DNA from 3 places in the Cytobacillus sp. Bac17 genome. Region 1 is predicted to be linked to each of the others. Evidence: riboswitches for the same ligand, from Rfam matches in the RefSeq annotation. Region 1 holds a riboswitch; each other region holds the start of a gene.

Region 1 (6,635 bases):
AAACCGATTTCTGGTATGATAAAAATAACCAAAAATGAATTTTAATATAATACCAGGGAATGATTTGATGGAGCTTCAAATTCTGCTTTCGGAAAATGGAATAAAGTATAAAGAAATCTATGAACAAATTCGGCTGGCGATTTTAGATAAAAAATTGTCAGCTCATGCAAGACTTCCTGCAAAGCGGAGGCTGGCTGAACAATTAAACGTAAGCATCATAACTGTTCAGATGGCTTACGAACAATTGCAGAGTGAAGGGTACTGTTATTCAGCAGAACGCAAAGGCTATTTTGTTTCTGAAATTCAGGATGAAATGCATTATAGTCAGATTAATACAATGGGCCTGGAGAAAAGAGATCAGCAAGAGTTTCTCATTAATTTTAAAAATGGGCAGATAGATGCCTCTGCATTTCCTTACAAACAATGGAATAGACTTTATCGAAAAGAGCTTAAGGAATCCAATGCCAGCAATGGCCCGTGGCAGGGTGAATATTCTTTGCGTGTTCAAATTGCACAATACCTTCAGCAAGCTAGAGGGCTAGCCTGTCAGCCGGAACAAGTGTATCTATTCAGCGGATTTCAGCCGCAGCTGTTAAATGTCTGTTTGTTTTTTAAGCGGAAAGCCATCGGGATTGAAGATCCAGGTTTTATTCGGGCAAGATCTGTTTTTGATCAATTACAGCTGCCTTGTTATCCGATTTCTGTGGATGAGGATGGATGCTGTGTGCCTGATGCTGAAGAGCCAATAAAATTATTGTATACGACACCTGCTCATCAATACCCTACCGGTACAATTATGTCTATTGCCAGAAGGATTGAGCTGTTAAATTGGGCAATCAAACAGGACGCTTATATTATCGAGGATGACTATGATTCTGAATTCCGCTACAAAGGGGCACCAATCCCGGCATTGTCCCATTTGGATTCAACCGGGCGGGTACTGTACTTTGGCACCTTTTCAAAAACATTGCTGCCATCACTTCGGATCAGCTATCTGATTATGCCAGTATCTCTGCAGCAAGACTTTGAAAAATTTAATGCTTACCAAAAGACGAATGTTTCAAGAATCGATCAGCAGGCTGCTGCAAAATTTATGGAAGAAGGACTTTATACATCTCATATAGAAAAAATGAGAACGTTATATCGATCCAAGCGGAGCTGTTTAATAGAAAGCCTGTCAAAACACTTAGGAGACCACTTTGACATCATTGGAGATACAGCGGGCTTGCATATCATCGTGAAATTACCCGAAGGATTGACTGAAGCGAAAGCAATTGAACTGGCAAAGTCGGCAGGTGTTGAAATCGATGCTGTTTCGCCTATGTATCAGCTGCACAAGCCAAACCATCATGTGATGATTGGATATGGCGCACCCTCGATGGACGAGATTGAGAGAGGAGTCCAGTTAATCACTAAATCATGGAAAAGTTGTCTGAGCAACTAAGCTAAGCTATAAATTCCACAATTTAAAAGGGCGTTTATCCTACGGGATAACGCTCTTTTGCCGAAGCAGCAAACATACACATCTTTTCCTTAACCGCTGCCATAAAATCAAACATATTCATCCCCTGGATTTGCTGAAATTTATACAAGTCCTGGTTATAGTACATATGAATATGCCTGCCGGTGATTCCCCTTTTTTCTTCAATGGAAGTTAAATTGATATACGCAAATTCTTCAACTAAATCCTTGGTTGTTCCTGATGCAGGAATTCCATAAAACAGCAGTCTTTTGTTTGTTGCCGCAAAGAAGCCTGGATGCGGTGCTAAACAGAAATGAGCCACTAATGAACAGCTTAGACATTCAATAATGGTTTCACCTTCATACAATACATGTTTAACCTGATTTTTAACGCTACTCATGGAACGTCCCCCCTTAATAAACTATCAAACCGCTGTCTTCACTGCCAGTATCAGCCCAGTAGACCAATCCAATTCTGTAATGTCCAGGTCAGGTCTGTCCTGCAGTGTTTTCAGGAGTTTAGTGGCTTTGATCCGAAATTCTTCAGGCAATTTCTGCTGCGGAAACACATCATGAATCACATAAAAACCGCCGATATTTAAATGATCCAGGGTTTTGTCCAGAAGCTCAAATTTCCCTGGCCACGTATCTGCAAAAATAAAATCGAACCTTTCCGACAGGTTTTGAATAAAAGCTGCTCCGTCCTCACAGCAAAATGTAATTCTGCTGTCATACCCGAGGTTTTTTTTCGCGATGGATTGAACTGTCGAATCTATGTCAACGGTCGTTAGCTTACTGCTTTCATCCATCCCATCTATGATCCAGGAAGCAGATGCCCCCGTACCTGTGCCCAGCTCCAAAAAGCTTCCTCCTGGTTTGGAGGCAGCCAGCCCCTTTAGTAAAAACCCTGTTTTTCGATCACATGATTGCCCGAAACCCAGCACATCAGAATCCTGTAATATTCTCGAATATGCTTCCGGTACCTGTATAACACTGTTTTCCATTTTGTTTTTCCTCCTCTTTCTTCGTTATTATCTAAACCGAGATCAACCTAAAAAGAACATCAAAAAAAGGCCTCTTTATAAGAGGCCTTTATTATCAAAAACGACCTCTTATCTCCCAGAGCGTCAACTCTGTTGGAATTAGCACCTTCCTGACATAATCAGGGGTTGCTGAGGCTTCGCAGGGCCAGTCCCTCCACCTCTCTGGATAAGAATTTGTATAAAATATTATTTTCAACCAAGTATTGCATATTTTTTGCAAGATGGCAATACTTTAATTCTTTTAATCTAATGAACTGCTTCCTCTCCCTGATAAATTCGAAATGCCGGTACAATCGTATCCGACACAATCTCTTTCCCTTTTTCCCGGATGAAATCCAATTTATAGTACGCATCAAACCTCTGGCTGATCTCTGTTTTTACCAACTCAGGCGGAGTAACGACGATGAATTGAAACTTCAGCTTATCAGCTACAGCGAAAATCGGGTCAAGCACATGGGCAGAAGCCGCTTGTCCGAACGGATTATCACAGACTAACGGAACCCAGCTTTGATCAGTTTCACTCTTAACCGAAAGAAGCATCATCATCATGACCATGCGGGCAGATAACTTTTGGCCGCCGCTGCCATCCGATTTAGTCTTTGAACCCTGGTTGATCGTCTGCCAGGTTGAATAATGCTCACGCTGCGGTTTTCCATACATGAAGGCATTATCAGTACGCATATTATATACCAGCAGTTCCGGGTAACGATTCCTGAGGGAGACAAATAAAATCTGCTCATCACTGATGAGCTGTTTGATTTCCTGATCCAGCTCCAGATTATGGTCATCAATCATCTCGAATCGTTTCGTAATTTTGTTAATGGCCGAAACAAAATGCTGTTTCAGTAAAGGTTCAATATCTTCCGCTTTTTTAGGCAGGATGTCTTCTTTGAGCTGGACGAGCGGGAAAGACCCTCGTTCATTCTTCAGCTTCATTTTCGCAATCATCGAGCGAATCGCTTCCGAAATACTCATCACCTTCATACTCGCACGGCTTGCCCAGAAGTTTTGCGCCTTTTCTGCCCGTTCTTTATCGCGTTCCAGCTGCTCTAAGCCGCTCTGTGAGAAGCGCTTCATGTTTTGGACAACACTTTGAATATGTGCGTAATGCCTTGTATCCATATGATCAAGCGTAGTTAAGACTTCATTCTTAAAGCGGATCTCCCAATCCTTGCCTTCAATATTGAGTTTTAAATTGCGCAGGGATTGTTCAATTTTTGCGTGCTTCTCCTGGCCTTCATCCTGGATACCCTGATGTTTTTCACTCCAGGAAATGATGCTTTGCTTTCCCTGGCTCTTTATTTTTTCAATATCTTCATCCGTAAAAGCTGCTGCTTCCTCTTTAAGGATTACGGATAGATGCAATTGATTGTTTTCAAATTCAGCAATGTTTTGCTCCGTCTCTTTTTTGCGCTCTTCCGTTTTCTTAATTTCTGCATTCGTCTGTTTGGTCTGGTCTGTAATCTCAACCGTCTTCACTTCCAGATCAAGTTCTTCCCATTCTTCAGGCTGTTTATCATGCTTGGCCACTTTTTTAACAGTCTTATCACGCTGCGCCTTCGCATGCTTTAAAGAAGTGTCAGCAACTGTTACAGTTGTTCCCTGCTCTCGCTCTTCTTTCTCTGCTGCCTTTGTTTCCTTTGCAGCTGTTTGAACCATCTTTTCCAAAATACTCATAGGTTCATCCGGTACAGACGCATCCTTCCACTCTTCGTTAAGAGCATGAAGTTTTTTCTCCAGCTTCTTTTGCTGTTTTTGCTCCGATTCTCTTGTCGCCTGGATCGCCAGCAATTCACTGGCTTGTTCTTCTTTTGATTTTTGCAGCTGTTTAAGCTCCTCAATGCTTCCAATGATTTCTTCCAGCATATGCGATGATAATCGCGGAACCTCTTCAGAAGCTTCTGCTTTCTCAGCGGCTGGAAAAACCGCACCATCAATAAAGAAGCTAATCTCCTTAATATTTTGCTCAGCTGATAGCTTCCATTCCAAGTACGTTTGGCTCCACTTTTCCTGCAGATCAATGATGGTCTGATGCTCGTTTGCAAGCTCTTTCTGTACACTTTCGAAAGCTTCCTTTTGTTTCTCTTTTTCCTGCTTTACCCGTTTATTTTCAAGGTGCAGCGACTTTTCACGATTAAAGCTTTCCAGAGACTCCACATCTTTAGATAGATTTTCAATCTTTTCCTTCGTCTTTTCAAGCTGATCTCTAAGTCCCAGCTGCCGTTCTTTTTCTTTTTCCTCCTGAACGATGATGGCCTGTAATTCGTTTTTCTTGGAAAGCAGGGCTTCTTTTTCCTGAAGCAGCGCTCTTTCAATATCACCGGCAAGGTCATTGGAAAGGAAACGGTCGATTTCTTTTAAAATGCGGCGGAGAGAACTCTCTGTTTGTTCCATTTCTAGAAGTGCATCTTTTTTTTCTTCTATTTCTTTGGCAATCTTAATTTTCCAGTTCGTGAACTGATTTTTATTTGTCAGAAGTTCCTTCTCCGTACCGGTGATCATCACAAACGTATTTTGCTGATTTTCGCCCGCCATTTCTTCCCTCATAAAAATCGGGACAGGGCTCTTAAACATTCTTCCTGCAAGGACCTGTTTATTCACTTTTTCCCATTGCGGCCTGCTGACCACTAAGCCGTAGGGCAGGAGCGGATGAGTGAGCATGTGGCTAGCCATTTCATCCGGTTTTAAAGATTGCAGAAATTGTGAGCCGTAGAACACATCTATCCCTGTTTTCTCATCAATCCATTCCTTCAGTTCCTTCACATCATTATTCGCAATCCAGAAATGCTCATCATTCAAAGCAAAATCCAGCTGCGTTTCCCAGAGCGCTTTCTTTATTTCTTCCCCTTGCTCACGATTTTGAACGAGGAGCTCTTCCACCTGCTGGGCATATTTGGATAAAAGAGCATTCGTGAACTGCGCTGAGACATCGTCAAGCACAACTTGCAGCTTATCGTACAGCTTCGCTTCTTTTCGATGCATCTCTTCACTTTTCATCTTTAACTCTTTACACTTCTCTTCAGAAAACTGAATGGATTGAGCAAGCGTACCATGCGCAGATGCTAGCTGATTTTGCTTTTCATTTGATTGTTTCTCTTTTGCCTGTAAATCTTCGAGAGCCTCTTTTTTGGATTCTATCTGCTTGTTAAGATTTTCGATAAATCCCTGTAAATCATAGGTTAAGCGATCACCGAATTCTTTGATAAGTTGTTCTTCTTTTGATTCAAATTCATGAATTTTAGTATAAAGAAAATCAATTTCCGTACGAAGCTGGGCAATCTCCCGGGTCTTTTGTTTATCCTGCTTTGACAGTTCGTTTGTTTTCTTCTTTAAAAACTTCTGATATCCGGAATAATGCTGAACGGCTTCCCTAATAGCTGCGGCGGATTTTTCCCAATGCTGTGCCGCTTCTTTTTTGATTTCATCCATTCTTTGATTCACTTGCTCCAGGCCGCTGTTTTGCTCAAGCTTCACAATCTGCTGGGAAAGAGCGCGGATGCTCTGTTCCCCTTCATGCCATTCTTTCAATAAAAGGTGAAAAGCCAGCTCATCTTTTCGCTCCTGCTTTTCTTTCACCGTTTCCTGCAGGATCGTATGCTTCTTCTGTTCTTCCCCTAGTTTCTTCTCCCAATCCAGCACTTCCCGGTGAGCTTTTGCATACTCAAGGTTATCTTTCTGAAAGCGCAGTTCCACTTGCTTGCCCGTTAATTTTTCGATTTCCTTTTCCAGCTCAATGAGTGTTTCTTCTTCCGTTTTCTTCAAATGCTCCAAAGCACCAAGCAGCTGTCTCCCGACCTTAATGCTGTCTTCAACAATTTCTTTATGCTTGATGCCCTTTGCCAGACTCTCTTCAAATGGAATAATATCTTCCAGGAACTCTTTATGAGCCTGCTCTCTTTTGAGCAAAACAGGCAGGTCCTTTGCAATACTTGCCTGACTCTTAAAAATCTCCACCAGATCGTTCTTCTGATGCTCCGTTCGGTGCAGGATCTGACTGACTGTAGGAATAATCCGCTTTTGGAACAGGGAATGATCATCCTCAGCGCCTTCAAAAAACTTTCCAACGCCGCCTTCATCCTTGTTAATGTCTTTCATAATATCCCAGTCTTTGCGGTTAATGCCGTATGTATC
Region 2 (6,635 bases), on a different contig from region 1:
GAGACGATACAGCCCTCTTCTTATGAAGAGGGTTTTTTCATAATATCAGACTTTTTTCTTTGAAATTTGATAACTGTCTAGCTCCAGGCACCTTGCATTTTTCTTAGTTTTTCGATAAGAAATACTAAAATTTTTATAGAGGAGAGAAAGCAATGACTGATAAACAAAAAAATTACCGTTTTGAAACAATTGGAGTGCATGGGGGACTGAAGCCAGACCCTGTAACTGGCGCAAGGGCGGTACCGATTTACCAGAACAATGCTTACCAGTTCAAGAATACAGATCACGCTGCAGATCTCTTTGCTCTTAAAGAGCCAGGATATATTTATAGCAGGATACATAATCCGACTGTAAGTGTATTTGAGGAAAGAGTGGCCTTGCTTGAAGGAGGAGTTGGTGCCCTGGCTCTTGCAAGCGGACAATCTGCCATTACGCTTGCCATTTTAAACATAGCTGAAGCAGGGGATGAAATTATTGCTGCGTCCAATTTATATGGCGGTACTTATAATTTGTTTGCAGTCACACTTCCCAAGTATGGAATTAAAGTGAAACTGGTTGATCCAAAAGAGCCGGAAAATTTCCGTAACGCGATTACAGATAAAACAAAGGCCATCTTTGCCGAAACGATAGGGAACCCAAGCTTAAAAATCCTGGATATTGAAAAGGTAGCAGCAATTGCACACGAGAATGGTGTGCCGCTGATTGTCGATAACACTTTTGCTACACCTTATCTATGCAGGCCGATCGAACATGGGGCTGACATTGTTATACACTCTGCGACTAAATGGCTGCTAGGCAATGGAACAACAATGGGAGGAATTATTGTAGACGGAGGAAAATTTGACTGGAATTCCCATAAGTTCCCGGGCTTTACAGAGCCAGATCCCAGCTACCATGATATTGTCTATAGCGAAGCAATTGGCGAGGCGGCTTATATTATCAAAGCACGCGTACAGCTTTTGAGAGACTTAGGGCCTGCTATGAGTGCGCAAAGTGCATTTCAATTCACACTGGGGCTTGAAACTTTGCATGTACGGATGAAAGAGCATGTTGCCAACACGAAAAAAGTAGTGGAGTATCTAGAGGCGCATCCAGCTGTTAATTGGGTCCTGTATCCTGGAAATGAAAGCCATCCGGATAAAAAATTGGCGGATAAATACATGCCGAAAGGAGCAGGAGCTGTGGCTGTGTTTGGAATTGCTGGCGGAAGAGAAGCAGGTGCCAAGCTAATAAACAGCCTGAAGCTTTGGGCACATGTGGCAAATGTCGGGGATGCAAAGAGCCTGATTATCCACCCTGCAAGTACAACTCACCAGCAGCTTGATGAAGAAGGTTTAAAAGCTGCGGGAGTGCCGGAGGATCTAATTCGAATTTCTATCGGAATCGAGAATGCGGAAGATTTGATTGAAGATCTGGAACAGGCGATCGAAGCAGCTGCAGGCATTACATCACTTTCTGCAAAAGCATAAAGGAAAATTTACCATTCATTTTTTTCCGAAAGTTTAAAATTTCTTCGTTGACACCTTTTTGATGGCTATGATACGATAGCAAACGTAATTAATAAACTGCTTAATTTATTAAAATATTAATTGAATATAAATCGTTACGCTCTTATCAAGAGAGGTGGAGGGAAGTGCCCTATGAAGCCCGGCAACCGTCAATTATTTGAAATGGTGCCAATTCACTCAAAGCATAGCTTTGACAGATGAGAGAAAGGACTTAATTTTTAATGCCTTTCTGCTCATGTGCAGAAAGGCATTTTTGCTTTTAGCGCATGAAAGCCTATAAGGAGTAAAAAATAGGGGAATATAAGCAGTCTAATAATTATAATCTGTATCTTTCGATTAAAGAGGTGACAATTCACGTTGATTTCTATAAAAGATGTACAGAAGATTTTCTCTTCAAAAAAAGGCCAGGTAAAAGCTGTTGACAATGTAAACCTGGAAGTAAAGGAAGGAGAAATCTTCGGAGTTATCGGATATAGCGGTGCAGGTAAAAGTACCTTGATCCGCATGCTGAATGGGCTGGAGCTTCCTACCCATGGCAGTGTGACAGTTGCAGGAAATGAGGTTTCAAAGATAAAGGGAAGCAAGCTAAGAAAAGCGCGTCAGGAAATAAGCATGATCTTCCAGCATTTCAACCTATTATGGTCGAGAACGGTAAGAGAGAATATCGCTTTTCCGCTTGAAATTGCTGGTGTTTCCCGGCAGGAAAGGCTGAAAAGGGTAGACGAGCTCATTAAACTCGTTGGCCTCGAAGGAAGAGAAGATGCCTATCCTTCCCAGCTCAGCGGCGGTCAAAAACAAAGGGTTGGAATTGCTAGAGCCCTTGCCAACAATCCAAAAGTACTGCTTTGTGATGAGGCGACATCTGCACTTGATCCGCAGACTACAGATTCCATTTTGGAGCTGCTTGTTGACATCAATGAGCGTCTGGGCTTAACGATTGTCCTAATTACTCATGAAATGCACGTTATCCGTAAAATCTGCCATCGGGTTGCAGTCATGGAAGGCGGCCGAATTGTTGAAATCGGGCCTGTATTGGATGTATTTAGGAATCCCAAAGCTGTGATTACAAAGCGGTTTGTACAGCAGGTGACAGAGCCTGAAGAAACTAAGGAAACGATTGATCATCTGGTCGATTTGTATCCAAAAGGAAAAGTAGTGCAATTAGGGTTTGTCGGCGAATCAGCTGAACAGCCGTTGATTACAAACCTGATCCGTAATTTCCAGGTAACCGTAAATATCCTTCAAGGAAAGATTTCCCAGACACAGAATGGTTCTTACGGTACTTTATTCATCCATGTTGATGGAGAAGCAGAGGAAGTTGCAAAAGCCATTGAATTTATTCATTCTCAGCAGGTTGGCGTGGAGGTGATTTCCAATGCTTAACGAATGGTTTCCAAATGTGAAATGGGATTCCATGTGGGAAGCTACAATGGAAACCCTATATATGACAGCTATTTCTGTTCTCGCAACTTTTATTTTAGGTGCAATTCTGGGATTGCTGCTCTTCCTGACTTCCAAGGGTAACATCTGGGAAAACGCAGCAATTAATAAAGTTATTTCTGCTTTCGTCAATATATTCCGCTCAATTCCGTTTATTATTCTGATCGTGTTATTGATTCCATTTACCAAGTTTCTTCTAGGAACAATGATCGGGGAAGATGCAGCACTGCCTGCATTAATTATTGGTGCCGCCCCTTTTTATGCCCGTATGGTGGAAATAGGCTTGAGGGAAATAGATAAAGGTGTAATTGAAGCGGCCAAGTCTATGGGGGCAAAAACAAGCACGATTATCTGGAAGGTTCTGCTTCCGGAATCAATGCCCGCCCTTGTTTCAGGAATTACCGTTACAGCCATCGCGCTTGTTGGCTACACGGCCATGGCCGGTGTCATCGGTGCTGGCGGACTTGGAAACCTTGCTTACCTGGAAGGATTCCAGAGGAGCCGCAGTGATGTGACGCTTATGGCGACTGTCATTATTCTAATCATCGTATTTATCATCCAGTTTATTGGAGATATCATAACAACTAAATTAGACAAACGTTAAGGAGAGATTCATATGAAAAAATGGTTATCACTTGCTCTTGCACTTGCAGTAGCACTTGTTCTTGCAGCTTGCGGAACGTCAGAAGAAGACGGCAATGCCGGTGAAGGCGGAGAAAGTAAAGAAAGCACTAAAATTACAGTAGGGGCTTCCAACGTCCCACACGCTGAAATCCTTGAAGAGGCAAAGCCATTACTTGAAGAAAAAGGCTTTGAACTTGATGTTGTACCATTCCAGGATTATGTATTGCCAAACCAGGCTCTTGAGTCTAAGGAGCTGGATGCAAACTATTTCCAGCACATTCCTTACCTTGAGTCACAGAAAGCTGAACATGGATATGATTTTACAAATGCAGGCGGAATTCATATCGAGCCAATCGGAGTATATTCTCAAAAATATAAGAGCCTTGACGAACTTCCTGAGGGTGCATCTATCATCATGAGCAACTCAGTAGCAGACCATGGCCGTATACTTTCCATGCTTGAAGCAGAGGGACTTATTACTTTAAATGAAGATGTAGAAAAAACCGAAGCAACTCTGGAAGATATTAAAGACAATCCTAAAAAGTTAAAGTTTGATACTGAATATGAAGCTTCACTTCTTCCTCAAATCTACAATAATGAAGAAGGGGATGCAGTCCTGATCAACTCCAATTATGCAATTGATGCCGGATTGAATCCTCTTAAGGATTCAATTGCAATTGAAGACAAAGATTCCCCATACGTAAATGTAATTGCTGTCCGCTCAGGCGATGAAGAAAAAGAAGGAATTAAAGCTCTTGTAGAAGTGCTTCGTTCTAAAGAAATTCAGGATTTCATTCTTGAAAAATATGAAGGTGCCGTTGTACCGGTATCTGAGTAAGAGTTAAAAAAGCAGGCGTCTATGCGCCTGTTTTTTTTATAGTATAGGTATAATTTTTGAACGTCGATAACAGTCCAGTTCTAGCGCCTGCCTCCTCGAAGGTCGGGAGTGGGCAGGGCGCTTCCGCTTTAATTGCCATATCTCAGGCCCGCTTCCCGTATAGATTGAATAGTAATCAAACATACTAACCTTGAAACTATTTCGAAATGGAGTGGAGCCGAATGGAACATTATCATGAACCTTCAAACTCGATAGAAGCAGCCCTTCATGACTATAAAGTTGGATTGGGTGTTTTCACTGAAAAAATGCCTGATTTAGCACAGCATTATAATGCTTTTACAGAAGCCTGTTTTAAGGAAGGGGTTTTATCCCAAAAGGAGAAGCAGCTGATTGCCCTTGGAATCAGCTTATATTCTCAGGATGAATATTGCATTATTTATCATACGAAAGGATGCATCGATCAAGGTGCGTCAGAAGAAGAAATTCTAGAGGCAGTAGGAGTTACTGCAGCTTTTGGCGGCGGTGCCGCAATAAGCCAGGCGGTTACGCTTGTCCAGGAGGCTATGACAGAATTAAATCAGCAAAATCATTAATAAGCAGCTCCTGCTCAATAGCAGGAGTTTTATTTTTTTTATGATAATTTCAGAAAATTATTGAAACAACCATTAATCCAGAGGATATGGCCAGTATTTTAAGAATGCGCATTATGAAAGCGCCTCATGGGTTCTCGTTCCTTATTTTGCTAAAAAAATCAGGTTTTTTCCGCTTTGTGCGGGGTATATGGTGAGTGTTAAGATTTTAGATGTAAAACTAAATGCGAAAGCATAAAAACCGAAAGGATTGATTCATTATCAGTCAGTTACAGCTGAACTACACGAGTGAAATGGAAAAAGCTATGCAAGCTGCCCATGGAGTTGGATATGAAGTGTACAGCCGGAAACATGATATTCGAATGGAAGTTGAAAAAAAACGCGAAGAAGATTATCTTCAAAGCCAGCGCTTAGTTGCAGATCTTGAAAGAAAAATTCATTCCTAGGTTAATGGTATATATAATAATGAAGAAAATAGAAACCAGTGCCAATTATGCACTGGTTTTCTTTTTTGCAATACATGAAATTACAGTCCCGGGAAAAAATAGATAGGACATGCCAGGTTCCCGGTTATTTTCACTTTGATGCCATTAAGTTAATATGATAAAATCTATATTTACAGGCTTTCTAAACATTTTTGTTTGAAAAGTTTGTTAATGGTCTTAAAGAGTTGCTATGACATTTGATTTGTTATAAGATTGTAATGAGAATAAAATGAGAATAGAGATTTGCGGCTGCAGGCCGATTTACAAATCTTCTTTTATTGACGGAGGTATATATTATGGCAGGATCAGTACTTACAATTAAAGACCTTCATGTTGCTATTGAGGGAAAAGAAATATTAAAAGGTGTAAACCTTGAAATCAAAGGCGGAGAAATTCACGCCATTATGGGGCCGAACGGTACAGGTAAATCAACTCTATCTTCTGCAATCATGGGCCATCCTAAATATGAAGTTACACAGGGAAGCATCACATTAGATGGTGAAGATGTTCTTGAAATGGAAGTTGACGAACGCGCACGAGCGGGCCTATTCCTTGCAATGCAATATCCAAGTGAAATCAGCGGTGTAACAAATGCCGATTTTTTACGTTCTGCAATTAACAGCCGCCTTGAGGAAGGCAATGAAATTTCTCTTATGAAATTCATCCGCAAAATGGACAGCAAGATGGAATTTCTTGAAATGGATCTTGATATGGCTCAGCGTTATTTAAATGAAGGCTTCTCAGGCGGTGAAAAGAAGCGCAATGAAATTCTTCAATTAATGATGATTGAGCCTAAAATTGCGATCCTTGACGAAATTGATTCCGGTTTGGATATCGATGCATTGAAGGTTGTTTCTAAAGGAATCAATGAAATGCGCGGCGAAGAGTTTGGCTGCTTAATCATCACACACTACCAGCGCCTTCTAAACTACATCACTCCTGACCATGTTCACGTGATGATGCAGGGACGCGTTGTAAAATCTGGCGGTCCAGAGCTTGCACAGCGCTTAGAAGCTGAAGGGTATGACTGGATTAAAAAAGAACTGGGCATTGAAGACGAAACAGTTGGGCAAGAAGCGTAAGCGTTAGGGGGATCACTATGACAACGGAAATAAAATTACCATTTGATAAGGAATATGTTAGTTCCTTT
Region 3 (6,635 bases), on a different contig from region 1:
CTTTCAGCCAGTGGCGGATTGGCACAGGGAATCCAAGCTTCTTGCGGTTCAGCACATGGTCTGGAACGACTCCTTCAGCAGCTTTGCGAAGAATATACTTCGTAGTTCCATTGGCCGTTTTCAGGCTGGTCGGAATTTTGGAAGCCACTTCAAACACTTCTTTATCAAGGAACGGAACACGAAGCTCGAGAGAATGAGCCATCGTCATTTTGTCCGCTTTCAATAGAATGTCTCCGCGCATCCACGTATGAATATCGATATACTGCATGCGGTCAACCGGATCATAGCCCCGGCTTTCTTCATATAGCGGTTTAGTGATATCCGTATAATTTAAGCTGTCTTTATATACATGAAGCAGGCTGCGCTTCTCTTGCTCTGTAAACATTTTTGCATTTCCAATGTAGCGCTCTTCCATTGGTGTTACACCGCGTTCGATAAAGCTTTTCCCCTTCATTCCCTCTGGCATCATGTTTGCAATCATGCGTAGAAGCTTTTTGCCGATGGCAGGAATTTTATTGAAGACTTCCAGGGATTGTGGTTCACGGTAAATATTATAGCCGCCAAATAGCTCATCAGCGCCCTCACCTGAAAGTACAACCGTTACATGCTTGCGTGCTTCTCTTGCTACAAAATAAAGGGGCACACAAGCCGGGTCAGCAAGCGGATCGTCCATATGCCACATGATTCTCGGAATCTCATTCATGTATTCCTCAGGAGTTATGATGTAGCTGATGTTTTCGACACCCAGCTTTTCCGCTGTTTCTTTCGCTACATCCACCTCGCTGAAGCCATTGCGTTCAAACCCGACGGAGAATGTTTTAATAGCAGGATGGAATTCTTTCGCAATGGAAGCAATGATGGAAGAATCGATTCCGCCTGAAAGAAATGAACCTACCGGAACATCGGCGCGCATATGCATTTTGACTGAGTCGAACAAAACATCTCTAATTTCTTTCGTGAAATCAGCTTCTGACTTCTGCACTGGAAGGAAAGCAGCTTTCCAATATCGCTTAATATCCATTTGAGCACCAATTTTTTTAGTAAAATAATGGCCAGGCTCAAGCTTATGGATTCCCTCTGACATCGTGTTTGGCTCAGGCACAAACTGATAGGTCAGATAATGCTGGAGGGAGTCATAGTTTAATACATCATTTTGAAGAGCCAAAAGAATGCTCTTCTTCTCTGATCCAAAGAACGTGCGGTCTCCCTTATCGTAATAAAAGAAAGGCTTAATCCCAAATGGATCTCTGGCTCCATATAGAGACTGTTCCTGTTTATCCCAAATGACAAACGCAAACATACCGCGCAATTTTTCAACAGCCTTTTCTTTCATATGGCTGTAAAGGGCAATTATGACTTCTGTATCGGAGCTTGTTTCAAAGCTTAATCCAGCTTTGAGAAGTTCTTCACGAAGTTCCACATAGTTATAGATTTCACCATTAAAGATAATCCAATAACGCTCATTCTCGTATGTCAGCGGCTGGTGTCCGCTTTCGATATCGATAATGCTCAGCCGGCGGAAGCCGAATTGAATATGGTCATCAAAATAGTATCCTGAATCATCGGGACCCCGATGGGTAATGATATCATTCATATTTTGGAACTGTTCTTTATCTGCGTCACGGTAATTTTGTGCTTTTTCATGTACACAACCAATAAAACCACACATTATGTACGTCACCTACTCCATTCTTTTCTCAATATTTAGATACAGCCTTAACGGCTCCTTTTTCTTAGAAAACATACCCTATAATACTACCACTAATCATTTATAATTAGCACGTGGAATATAAAAAAAATATGCACGGAAAATTAAGCCATTATCCGAAGTTTATACGATAACATATAATTATAAACGACTAAAGAGCATAAAGACCGAAAAGTGAATAAACACCCTTTATGTATAATGACGCAAAAAAGAAAGCGGGAGTTACATTGATTAATGCAACTCCCGCTTTTTATATTTTTGTCTCCCCCTTAAAGTATCGGGGATGGCCAAAGAGCTTCCGCTTTTCTATTAAGCTTCAGAGCGAAGGATTTCAGCTTTGTCCGTACGCTCCCAAGGAAGATCAACATCTGTACGTCCGAAGTGTCCGTAAGCAGCTGTCTGCTTGTAAATTGGGCGGCGAAGGCCAAGCATGTTAATAATTCCTGCAGGGCGAAGATCAAAGTGCTTTCTAATTAGATCAACTAGTACATCTTCATCGACTTTGCCTGTTCCGAATGTATCAACAGAAATCGACACTGGCTGTGCTACACCAATCGCATAAGCAAGCTGAACTTCCACTTTCTCAGCTAAACCTGCTGCCACAAGGTTCTTCGCTACATAACGAGCAGCATAAGCAGCAGAGCGGTCAACCTTTGTAGGATCCTTACCGGAGAACGCGCCTCCGCCATGACGGGCATATCCGCCGTAAGTATCAACAATGATTTTGCGTCCAGTCAGGCCTGCATCCCCTTGAGGTCCGCCGATTACAAAACGTCCTGTTGGGTTGATGAAATACTTTGTATTCTCATCGATTAGTTCTTTGGGAACAACCGGGTTAATAACATGCTCCTTAAGATTGCGCTGGATTTGCTCCAGGCTGATCTCAGGGTGATGCTGGGTAGAAATAACGATTGTGTCAATGCGGACTGGCTTGTCATTTTCATCATACTCAACCGTTACCTGAGTTTTTCCGTCCGGACGAAGGTAAGGAAGAATTTCTTCTTTACGAACTTCAGTCAGACGGCGGGAAAGTTTATGTGCTAAAGAAATCGGAAGAGGCATTAGCTCTTTCGTTTCGTTGCATGCAAAACCGAACATTAAACCCTGGTCCCCTGCACCGATTGCTTCGATTTCCTGATCACTCATTTGTCCTTCCCTTGCTTCAAGAGCCTGGTCAACACCCATTGCAATATCTGCTGACTGCTCATCAATGGAAGTTAAAACTGCACATGTTTCGGAATCGAAACCATATTTAGCACGGGTATAACCGATTTCTTTTACCGTTTCACGAACGATTTTTGGAATATCTACGTATGTAGATGTTGTGATTTCACCTGCAACTAATACAAGTCCAGTTGTTACAGAAGTCTCTGCAGCAACACGGGCATTCGCATCTTTAGCTAAAATCGCATCTAAGATTGCATCAGAAATTTGGTCACAGATTTTATCCGGATGACCTTCAGTAACTGATTCAGAAGTAAACAAACGACGCTTTGTTGACATCTGGCTTCCTCCTTATAAATAGAAAATTGAGCGAGAATTAAGAAATGGGGAAGCGGAAAAGAACTTTTCCCTGTCATTTCATGGATCTCTGTTTGATACGGAACTCATTCCCTTAGTAGTATGAAATAAACATGGAGTTTTTATTAGAAAAATAGGCATCGCTGGCTAGAAAGCCAGGCATCCATCTTTTCTTATGCCTCTCTGCAAGCTGCTAAAAACTCACATAAATAGTACATTCCAAAAGCCGTTCATCCCATTGCCTGTGCAAAATAAAAAACCTTCTCAATAGTGAAAAGGTTGAAAGCAAATCGATTCGCGCCTTTCACTCTTATCGTTCAAGGAATTACGTCCTTGCGTCAGGTTAGCACCTTTGCTGATAAATGCCTTTTAGCAGGTTGCTGGGTTTCATAGGGCCTGTCCCTCCACCAGCTCGGGATAAGAGAGTATCCGTTCAAGGTTGAATCATACCGTATTTTATCGAATCATGTCAACAAGTTTTCATTATTTTTAACAGTAAAATTTCAGCATTGAAAATTATGCTCCATGCTTACAGCGAACAGCTTCCATCATCACATTTTTTCTTTAGAAATTTATGCCTGTTTTTAGCAATCCATTTGTAGATCGGATCGCCCAGTATTGGCGTCAATGGGAGATATAAAAGGAGGCTGATTAAAAAGGAGGCAGGAAAGAGGAACAGCAGTCTCCTTACTGCAGAATAACCCTTTTTCACACCGCCCGATGGAGTAATAATATGAAGCTCTCTGCGCAGGTCATGCTTGGAAAACGAGAGAGAATCCGGGATTTTTTCATACTCCTGCAGAGAAATCCATACCACTTTATTCAGCCAATCAAGTTTTTTAAATATCTTCTTTGTTTCCTTGCATAAAGAACAAGTTTCATCATAGAGGGCAATTGTCTTCATTTTAGATCAGTCCCATGTTAAAATTAACACTTTCTTCTATATTAACATATATCAGTTATAAGGTGATTAAAGTGGAATTGCATGTCCAATTATGACATTTTTATAACATGAATAAAAAAGTTTCGTAATAGTATAGACTAATCGTTTTAATGTGTTATACTAATTTCGAGATGTAATCACTTTCATAAAAAAATCGGAAAAAAGGAAGGTATTCATCAGATGAACTCTGTAAGCATATCAAACGAATTGAGCGAATTATTAAATGGCAGCAACATTCAAGTGCAATTATCCGTTCCTCAGCTTGTGGAAAAAGTTTTAAACCGCAATGAAGGGTCCCTTACCTCTACTGGCGCCGTACGCGCTACTACAGGAAAGTATACAGGACGTTCTCCTAAAGATAAATACATTGTTGAAGAAGCATCAAATAAAGATAAAATGGATTGGGGCAGCGTAAACCAGCCTATCTCTGAAGAAGCATTCTCTAATCTTTATAATAAAGTAATCAACTACTTAAAAGAAAAAGAAGAAGTATTTGTTTTCAAAGGCTTCGCAGGCGCAGATAAAAAGCACCGCATGCCAATCCAGGTAATTAATGAATATGCCTGGCACAATCTTTTCGCACATCAGTTATTCATTCGTCCGGCAGAAGACGAGCTATTGGATCATCAAGCAGAGTTCACAGTCATTTCTGCTCCTAATTTCAAAGCAGACCCTGCAGTTGACGGCACAAAGTCCGAAACATTTATCATCATTTCATTCGAGCGCCGTACTGTTTTAATCGGTGGTACTGAATATGCAGGCGAAATGAAAAAGTCCATTTTCTCTGTTATGAACTATATGCTTCCAGAAAACGGGATCCTTCCTATGCACTGTTCCGCGAACGTTGGTCGTGAAGGAGATGTTGCTTTATTCTTCGGCTTATCCGGAACAGGGAAAACAACCTTATCTGCAGACCCTAACCGCAAGCTGATTGGGGATGACGAGCATGGCTGGTCAGCAAATGGCGTCTTCAATATTGAAGGCGGCTGCTATGCGAAATGCATTAACTTATCCCGTGAGAAAGAACCGCAAATTTTTGATGCTATCCGATTTGGGGCTGTATTGGAAAATGTGGTAGTAAACAGCGAAACTCGGGTTGCTGATTACGATGACAGCACTTTAACTGAAAATACACGTGCGGCTTACCAGCTTCAGGCCATCGATAATATTGTTGACCCAAGCATTGCCGGACATCCTAATACAATCGTATTTTTAACAGCTGACGCATTTGGCGTATTGCCTCCAATCTCTAAACTGTCAAAAGAGCAGGCAATGTACCATTTCTTAAGCGGATATACTTCCAAGCTGGCAGGAACTGAGCGCGGCATCACTTCACCGCAGGCAACGTTCTCAACTTGCTTTGGATCACCTTTCCTTCCGCTTCCTGCAAACCGTTATGCTGAAATGCTTGGCGAGAAGATCGATGAGCATAATGCAAAAGTCTTCCTGGTAAACACAGGATGGACTGGCGGAGAGTACGGAGTCGGTGAACGCATGAAACTTGCTTACACTCGTGCTATGGTGGAAGCTGCACTTGAAGGCGAACTAAACAACGTAGAAACAGTCAAAGACGAAATTTTCGGATTGGAAATTCCGCAGCACGTTACGGGTGTGCCTGACGAAGTTCTTCAGCCAAACAAAACATGGGCAGATCAGGCTGCTTATGAAGCAAAGGCAAAAGAACTCGCTGCAAAATTCCGTGAGAACTTCAAGAAGTTCACAAGCGTTTCTTCTGAAATCGAAGAAAAAGGCGGACCAATCGCATAATATAGAAAAGGAATTGCAGCTTAGCAGCAATTCCTTTTTTATATTTCATTTTATAAGTCTTCAAGCTCGAACGAATAAGTTTCTTGCATGCAGACTTATAGTCGTTGATCGGCACAGTGCGCTTCGATTAGTTCCAGTTCGCACTCTTTTTCTATTTCTCAGTAGCACTATTCCTTCTGTTTAAGTCCTTTCGCAACTCCTTTTCCTCGCTCAGCGGCACTATTCCAACTAATCATTCTTTCTCATTCCCTGATTAAAAAAGCACTATTCTCACTTGCGATTTGCAGAAATCTTTTGAACAAAAAAACGCCGGACTAAGTCCAGGCGCTCTTTAGTTTGTTGAGTTTAGAGAAACAAGCTGGTAAGTAATGAGTGTCTGGCTGTTTTCCCATTCTACTTTTCTAATAATACCCATTCCGTTCAGGTCTCCGTCAATTGTTCTTTTTACCTCGACAGGGATATCGAGCGGATATAATCGGTATCCGTCTTTGACAAGCGAAAAGAAATTTTCATCAAGTCTTTTTTCCCTTCCCTTTGTCACGATCATTGTGTTCAGCTCTAAAGGCATACCCATTGGTATCTCTCCTTCATTCTTAATATCCTTACCTCTATTTTACCCCACCTTTTTCCGCTCTGAAAGTCTTTAATTTTATCTACCCATTGCTTTTCATCCACGCACTTAAATCCTCTACTGTC

What was found. Region 1 has a riboswitch for S-adenosylmethionine ahead of NR125_RS01745 (O-methyltransferase). Riboswitches for the same ligand answer to the same signal wherever they lie in the genome.
Region 2: it holds a riboswitch for S-adenosylmethionine, as region 1 does, so the genes downstream of both, NR125_RS08305 (methionine ABC transporter ATP-binding protein) here and NR125_RS01745 (O-methyltransferase) in region 1, are expected to answer to the same signal.
Region 3: it holds a riboswitch for S-adenosylmethionine, as region 1 does, so the genes downstream of both, metK (methionine adenosyltransferase) here and NR125_RS01745 (O-methyltransferase) in region 1, are expected to answer to the same signal.

Annotation. Positions count from the first base shown of each region.
Region 1 is NZ_JALJRC010000001.1:343,317-349,951, forward strand. Features, by position in the region: gene pdxR (MocR-like pyridoxine biosynthesis transcription factor PdxR) at 35-1,444, shown strand; gene NR125_RS01740 (PH domain-containing protein) at 1,479-1,862, opposite strand; gene NR125_RS01745 (O-methyltransferase) at 1,887-2,465, opposite strand; SAM riboswitch class I at 2,571-2,677, opposite strand; gene NR125_RS01750 (coiled-coil domain-containing protein) at 2,751-6,635, opposite strand, start outside.
Region 2 is NZ_JALJRC010000004.1:69,722-76,356, reverse strand. Features, by position in the region: gene NR125_RS08310 (O-acetylhomoserine aminocarboxypropyltransferase/cysteine synthase family protein) at 153-1,469, shown strand; SAM riboswitch class I at 1,609-1,712, shown strand; gene NR125_RS08305 (methionine ABC transporter ATP-binding protein) at 1,866-2,891, shown strand; gene NR125_RS08300 (methionine ABC transporter permease) at 2,884-3,552, shown strand; gene NR125_RS08295 (MetQ/NlpA family ABC transporter substrate-binding protein) at 3,565-4,410, shown strand; gene NR125_RS08290 (carboxymuconolactone decarboxylase family protein) at 4,632-5,003, shown strand; gene NR125_RS08285 (YuzK family famiily protein) at 5,294-5,446, shown strand; gene sufC (Fe-S cluster assembly ATPase SufC) at 5,782-6,567, shown strand; gene sufD (Fe-S cluster assembly protein SufD) at 6,585-6,635, shown strand, end outside.
Region 3 is NZ_JALJRC010000044.1:26,324-32,958, reverse strand. Features, by position in the region: gene asnB (asparagine synthase (glutamine-hydrolyzing)) at 1-1,669, opposite strand, end outside; gene metK (methionine adenosyltransferase) at 2,018-3,211, opposite strand; SAM riboswitch class I at 3,537-3,653, opposite strand; gene NR125_RS26855 (thiol-disulfide oxidoreductase DCC family protein) at 3,759-4,133, opposite strand; gene pckA (phosphoenolpyruvate carboxykinase (ATP)) at 4,353-5,939, shown strand; gene NR125_RS26845 (DUF2584 domain-containing protein) at 6,271-6,513, opposite strand; gene NR125_RS26840 (alpha/beta hydrolase family protein) at 6,593-6,635, opposite strand, start outside.